Regions from separate parts of the Limnomicrobium aquaticum genome, predicted to be linked through region 1. Evidence: predicted binding sites of a transcription regulator. Region 1 holds the regulator's gene; each other region holds the start of a gene.
The links. The regulator PhoB, encoded in region 1, activates phosphate uptake and scavenging genes when phosphate is short. The targets are predictions, from matches to a motif close to TGTCATNNANCTGTCAT.
Positions count from the first base shown of each region.

Region 2: ppk2 (polyphosphate kinase 2) is a predicted target of PhoB. The motif match lies at 1,293-1,309, and genes of this name have one in related genera.
Region 3: ABID16_RS02555 (DUF47 family protein) is a predicted target of PhoB. The motif match lies at 1,253-1,269, and genes of this name have one in related genera.

Region 1 covers NZ_JBEPMB010000002.1:309,259-311,522, reverse strand. The annotation lists gene phoU (phosphate signaling complex protein PhoU) at 1-491, shown strand, start outside; gene phoB (phosphate regulon transcriptional regulator PhoB) at 507-1,190, shown strand; gene ABID16_RS10115 (CsbD family protein) at 1,353-1,544, shown strand; gene ABID16_RS10110 (GcrA family cell cycle regulator) at 1,648-2,175, opposite strand.
Region 2 covers NZ_JBEPMB010000001.1:328,307-330,570, forward strand. The annotation lists gene ABID16_RS01645 (DUF930 domain-containing protein) at 1-189, opposite strand, end outside; gene ppk2 (polyphosphate kinase 2) at 335-1,237, opposite strand; gene ABID16_RS01655 (hypothetical protein) at 1,478-1,816, opposite strand; gene carB (carbamoyl-phosphate synthase large subunit) at 1,992-2,264, opposite strand, start outside.
Region 3 covers NZ_JBEPMB010000001.1:519,665-521,928, forward strand. The annotation lists gene ABID16_RS02550 (inorganic phosphate transporter) at 1-556, opposite strand, end outside; gene ABID16_RS02555 (DUF47 family protein) at 556-1,200, opposite strand; gene ABID16_RS02560 (NUDIX hydrolase) at 1,323-1,850, shown strand; gene ABID16_RS02565 (helix-turn-helix transcriptional regulator) at 1,891-2,264, opposite strand, start outside.

The DNA of each region.
Region 1 (2,264 bases):
GCCGCCAGCCGGTCGCCAACGACCTGCGCGAAATCATGGGCTCGATCCGCATCGCCTCCGACCTGGAACGCGTCGGCGACCTCGGCAAGAACACGGCCAAGCGCGTCATCGCCGTCCAGCAGAGCGGCGTTCCGCGCGCGCTGGCCCGCGGCATGGAACACCTTTCCGAACTGGCTCTTGCCCAGCTCAAGGACGTTCTCGACGTCTACACGACGCGCTCGGCCGAGAAGGCGCAGTCGATCCGCGACCGCGACGAGGAAATCGACGCAATGTACACGTCGCTCTTCCGCGAGCTTCTGACCTACATGATGGAAGATCCGCGCAACATCACATCCTGCACGCATCTTCTCTTCTGCGCCAAGAACATCGAGCGCATCGGAGACCATGCCACGAACATTGCCGAGACGATCTACTACATGACGACCGGCACACAGCCCGACGGCGAGCGCCCAAAGGACGACAACACCGCCACGATGACGGTTCAGGGCTGAAAGCGGTAGAACGTCATGCAGCCGAAAATCACGGTGGTCGAAGACGAGGAGGCGCTGAGCGTCCTCCTCCGTTATAATCTGGAAGCCGAAGGCTACGAGGTCGAGACGATCCTGCGCGGCGACGAGGCGGATATCCGCTTGCAGGAGCAGGTGCCGGATCTCGTTATCCTCGACTGGATGCTGCCGGGCGTGCCGGGTATCGAACTTTGCCGGCGCCTGCGCGCCAGACCGACGACCGAGCGGCTGCCGATCATCATGCTGACGGCGCGCGGCGAGGAAAGTGAGCGAATTCGCGGTCTCTCGACCGGGGCTGACGACTATGTTGTGAAGCCCTTTTCCACGCCGGAGCTGATGGCCCGTGTCAAGGCGATGCTTCGCCGCGCCAAGCCGGAAGTCGTTTCCTCGCAGTTGAAATGCGGCGATATCGAACTGGATCGGGACAGCCATCGCGTTCATCGCCGCTCGCGCGAAGTTCGTCTCGGTCCGACGGAATTCCGCCTGCTGGAATTCTTCATGTCGTCACCCGGCCGCGTCTTCTCGCGCTCGCAGCTTCTGGACGGCGTCTGGGGTCACGACATCTATGTCGATGAACGCACGGTTGACGTCCATATCGGCCGTCTGCGCAAGGCGCTGAACTTCTCCAACATGCCGGACGTCATCCGCACCGTTCGCGGTGCGGGCTATTCGATGGAAGGCTGAGACGTTATTTTGAAGCAAGGCCGCGGCTTGATGAGCCGCGGCCTTGCTTTGTTTCGTGCATTTCACATCGCTATTTTTCGATGTGGCGGGAACCCGATCCGGGTTCAGACGTTCTCCCGACGCAAACGGAATGTGTTTGTTCCGATACAAGGAGAAACGCTCATGAGCAGCACGACTGACAAGATTTCCGGCAAGGCCAACGAACTCGCCGGCAAGGCCAAGCAGGCCGTAGGTAAGGCTGTCGGCGACGACGAAATGCGCGCCAAGGGCGCCGCGCAGGAGGTCAAGGGCAAGGTCCAGACCGCCAAGGGCAATGCCAAGGACGCCATTAAGAACGTGACTGATCGTCTCTGATCCCTCGGATCGGTACCGAATTCCCTCCCGGTTCCCACCCCCTCCCCCAAAACGCAGCGGGCCCCTTTCGGGGCCCGTTTCATTTTGTGCTGTCTGTCTGACATCAGCGGCCGGCGCGGCGGCGCTCGGCGGACGGCTGGTAGGCAAGCCGCGCATGATAGGTGCAGTAGGGCGAGCTGTCCGGGCTGTCGTTGCCACAGAAGTGGAAGTCGTCCTTCATCGGATCGCCGACCGGCCACTTGCAGGTGCGCTCGGTCAGTTCCGTCAGCGCAAGGCGACGCGAGATCGGCACGACCACGTTGGACGCCGGCTGCACTTCGGTCTCGTAATAGACTTCGGTCTCGACCTCTTCCTTCAGCATGGTTGCGCCCTGCGCACGGGTGACCGTGCGGGTTACGGTGCGCGGCATGAAAGACTGCGAACGCGGCGCTGCTGCAGCAGCCTGGCGCTTGGCCGGACGCGCAGTTGCCGCGCCGCCTGCCTTGGCCCGGCCCGGCAGGCACAGGCGATGCACCTTGCCGATGACCGCGTTGCGGCTGACACCGCCAAGCTGGGCAGCGATCTGGCTGGCGCTCAAGCCCTCGGACCACAATTTCTTCAGTCTTTCGACGCGCTCGTCTGTCCAGCCCATCGTCATCGTATAATCCGCTCCTTGTGCCTCGCAGAATCCACCACCGAGGCCGCGGAGGGGTTCCGCTGCCGGGATACGCGCTTACAGTG
Region 2 (2,264 bases), on a different contig from region 1:
AGGTTCTTCGGGCGGAGCAAGCTTCGGTGCGGCGGGGCCTGAGTTGAATTCCTGCACGGGGACCATCGTCACTGCGATGGTCTGCTCACCCGCATCTTCGATCCTGGCAGGCGCGAGGCGTAGAATGAGGATGATCACGACCAGATGAAGGACCGCCGAGGCCGCAACTCCGATCGGAACCCCCTTCATCCGCCGCACGAATTTCAGCCTCCGTCGCCGTTCGTCTCTTGGCGGCTGGAATATCAAATGCCGGACGGTTTGGACAGGGCCGCGGATTTTTCGACGCGGGAGGAGACAGGGTCCCTCCCGCGGTTTTCGTCTTCAGACCGATGCCTCAGTAGAGCTTCGGCACATACATGTCGTCGGGCACCGGCTTGCGGTAATAGTCGTCATGATGGACGCGCTCGGGCAGGTCGATCGTCGGGCGCGGCACGTCCTCATAGGGGATCTGCTTGAGGAGATGCGCGATACAGTTCAGGCGGGCGCGCTTCTTGTCCACCGCCTCGACCACCCACCACGGCGTTTCCGGCGTATGGGTTCGGTCGAGCATCTCTTCCTTGGCCTTGGTGTAGTCTTCCCAGTGAACGCGGCTTTCGAGGTCCATGGGCGAGAGCTTCCACTGTTTCAGCGGATCGTGGATGCGCATCTTGAAGCGGAATTCCTGTTCCTCGTCGGTGATGGAGAACCAGTATTTGATGAGAATGATGCCGGAGCGGACCAGCATGCGCTCGAATTCCGGCACGGAGCGGAAGAATTCTTCCAGTTCGTCCTTGGTGCAGAAGCCCATGACGCGCTCGACGCCCGCGCGGTTATACCAGGAACGGTCGAAGAGGACCATTTCGCCAGCGCTCGGCAGGTGGGGCGTGTAGCGCTGGAAATACCACTGGTGACGCTCGCGCTCCGTGGGAGCGGGGAGTGCGACGACGCGGCATACGCGCGGATTGAGGCGCTGCGTCACGCGCTTGATCGCGCCGCCCTTGCCGGCGGAATCGCGGCCTTCGAAGATGACCACGACCTTGAGCTTCTTGTGCTGGATCCAGTCCTGCAGCTTCACTAGCTCGTGCTGCAGGCGGAAGAGCTCGCGGAAATAGATCTTGCGGTCGAGCGTCGGCTCGGACTCGTGCGTCATGCCATCAACGACGAGTTCATCAAGCTGATCCTCGTCCATCTGCATTTCCAGCTCCTCGTCGAAGCTGTCCGCGATCTCTGTCTTGATGCGCTCGAGGTCATATTGCATTCGTCAAATCCTTGCCACGTTTTGCCGGAGAGAAGCAGGGTTGTGTGAAGGACTTGTGACAGATGAGTGACGTGTTTTTGTTAGATGCCGATCCAGGGTCAAACTCAAGGCCTGCATCCCGGTTATCGGGCAGAGGACAACATGTGCGGTGCCAAACGTTTATGGAAGTCCAGATCGAGAGAGTGCGAAGCCGCGAGCATGGAACGTCTTGCCAGCGGCTTCAAACTGAAGCGCAGCTTTTCAGCGCCCTTGGAGTATCTTGACAATTTTGGGGGTCAATCGTCCGTAATGCAGGGCCGCGGCCTCTTCATACGAGAGGCGGCCGCTCGCAACGGCACTCACCATCCGCGAACATGCGAGGCGGTCCACTTCGGTATCCCTGACGTCCATCAGCAAAGCTGCGTTGTGCCTCGCATGGGGATTCGAATATCGCGCATGCGCGATGCATTTCTGGGTGACCTCGTTGCGCAGGCTCTTGCTGCCTGCAAGCGCCGCAGCGCCTGTTTCGTAATTCTCGCGCGTGGTCGTGCAGCCCGAAACGGCCAAGCCGCACAGGAGGAGAACCGTAATCTTCTTCATAAAAATCCTCACAATCCAAAGATGTAAACGTCCCCTCGATGAAAGGGCTATCTTGGAAGAGGGATGTGGTCAAGTGTGCCTTTGCGGGATGTAACGGACCCACAAAAGTTCCTGTAATTTGGCAGCGTCGTCGGCTGGTCCGCAACCGGCATTGGGCTGCGGACCGATGCCTGTTTCAGAAATAGCTCTGCAGCGGCCGCACTTCCAACTGCCCCTGCTTCAGCGCGCGGATTGCTTCCGCTGCAGCCAGCGCGCCCGACATGGTCGTGTAGTAAGGCACCTTCTGCATCAGCGCGGCGCGGCGGAGCGACTTGGAGTCGGAGATCGCCTTGTTGCCGTCCGTCGAGTTGAAGACCAGCTGAACCTGGCGGTTGCGGATGGCGTCCTCGATATGGGGGCGGCCTTCCAGAACCTTGTTGATCTTGACTGCGGCAATGCCGTTTTCGGC
Region 3 (2,264 bases), on a different contig from region 1:
AGAGCGAGGCGGAGACGAATTGCATGTAGCGGAAAGTCTTGTCGACAGCGAACGGCGTCTGGCGCACGAAGATCCATGAGACGAGCAGAATGAGGACCAGCGCCAGCAGGAAGCCGATGGCCGGCGACAGGAAGATGGCTGCGATCGTCTTGTTCAGCCCGCCCCAGACGACGGCGTGGAAGCCCGCCTTGGCCCAGCCAGCGCCAACGAGGCCGCCGACGAGTGCATGTGACGAACTCGACGGGATGCCGAAGACCCAGGTGACGATATTCCAGACGATGGCGCCCATCAGCGCCGCGAAGATCAACTGCGGCGTCACGATGCCGGGATCGATGATGCCGGTTCCGAGCGTGTTGGCGACATGCAGGCCGAAGAACAGAAAGGCGATGAAATTGAAGAAGGCCGCCCAGGCGACCGCATATTGCGGGCGCAGAACGCGGGTGGAGACAATCGTCGCAATCGAGTTTGCCGCGTCATGCAGGCCGTTCAGAAAGTCGAAGAACAGCGCGACCGAGATGAGGGCGACGAGCGGCAGGAGGGCGAGCGAGGCGTCCATCAGACATTCTCGATCAGGATGCCGCTGATCTCGTTGGCGACATCCTCGAAGCGGTCGAAGATCTTTTCGAGATTGCCGTATAGCTCGCTGCCGACCATATAGGCCATCGCGTTGCCGGTCGCGCCGTGGCGGCGATAGAGGTCTTTCAGGCCCTGTTCGTGCAACTCGTCGGAGCGGCCCTCGACGCGCGTCACTTCCTCGGCGATGGTGGAGAGGCGGTGGGCGTTCGCGCCCATCTTGTCGAGAAGCGGAACAGCCTCGGCAATGAGATGTGCGGCCTTGACGATGCCCTGACCCATCTCCTGCATCAGCGGATCGAAGCTTGTCTGCTCGAAGAGGCGGATGGTCTTCACCGTCTTGTGCATCATGTCGACGGCGTCATCCATGGACTGGATCAGATCCTTGATGTCGCCACGATCGAAAGGCGTGATGAAGCTGCGGCGCACGGCCAGCAGCACTTCGCGGGTGATGTCGTCTGCGTCGTTTTCGAGCGCGACGATGCGGGCACAATTGCCTTCGACATCCTCGCCCTTCAGCAGCCGTTCGAGTGCCTCGGCCGCGCCGACCACGGTCTTGGAGTGCCGGACGAACATGTCGAAGAACTTGTCTTCCCTTGGCATCAGCTTGCGGAACAAACCCATCATGGTCGCGGCCCTTCCTTTGAGCGTCTTGAAGTCGACGCATGTTTGTGATCACTGTCACAAAACTGTCATATATCCCCGCAGGCAATTGCTCCAAAAACCAAATTTTGACAATCTCGGTTCTGATGAAATCAAAGAAAAAGGCTGAAAAGCCACAGGCAAAGCCATCTGGGCCGGCGCAATCCCTCTTGCAGCAGCTCGCCAAGCGACCGGAGACGCTTTTCAGCGGCTCCTTTCGCCAGCAGACGGCTGCACTCTGTTTCCGCTACAAGGACGGTGGCGCGGAAATCGAGGTCCTGATCATCACCTCGCGCGGCAGCCGCAACTGGATCATCCCCAAGGGCTGGCCGGTGAAGAAGAAGACGCTGGCCGAATCCGCCGCCATCGAGGCTTTCGAGGAGGCGGGCGTTCGCGGCAAGGTGCTGGAACGGGCCATTGGACGTTACACTTATCTGAAGGAACTCGACGGCGGTGAGGTCGTTCCCTGCATCGTCGATGTCTTCCAGATCGAGGCCGAGACCCTGCATGAGCGCTTCAAGGAACTTGGCCAGCGGGTGATTGCGTGGGTGAGTCCTGTCGAGGCGGCGCGGCGGGTGCGCGAGATAGAATTAAAATCGCTGCTGATCGATTTCAAGCCGCGAGCGGCTGAATAGGCTCGGTTTGAACGTTCCGCGCGCGATGTTCTTGGCAAAATCAGGCTGCTTCCATGGCTGTTACGGGCGCCTCGTGCACCATCGTCCTGATACGCTCCCCGACGTCCCGATCCACCGGGTTGTAGACGACCATGTCGAGATCGGGCCGGCCATCGACCGCGAAGCTGGAATATTCGAGCTCAACGTCGCCGAGGATCGGATGGCGGATGCGTTTGAAGCCCTGCATATCCGCAATCACCTCGTTCTGGCGCCAGAGGGAGGCAAATTCCGGGCTGATGCGGGATAGCTCCTCCACCAGTTCGCCCACTTCCGAGGCCGCACCAGCGCGGATCGCATGGGCGCGGAACGAGCCTACGGCGAAGCGTGCAAGACCTTCCCAATCGTATTGATGCTTGCGGATTTCCGGATTGCCAA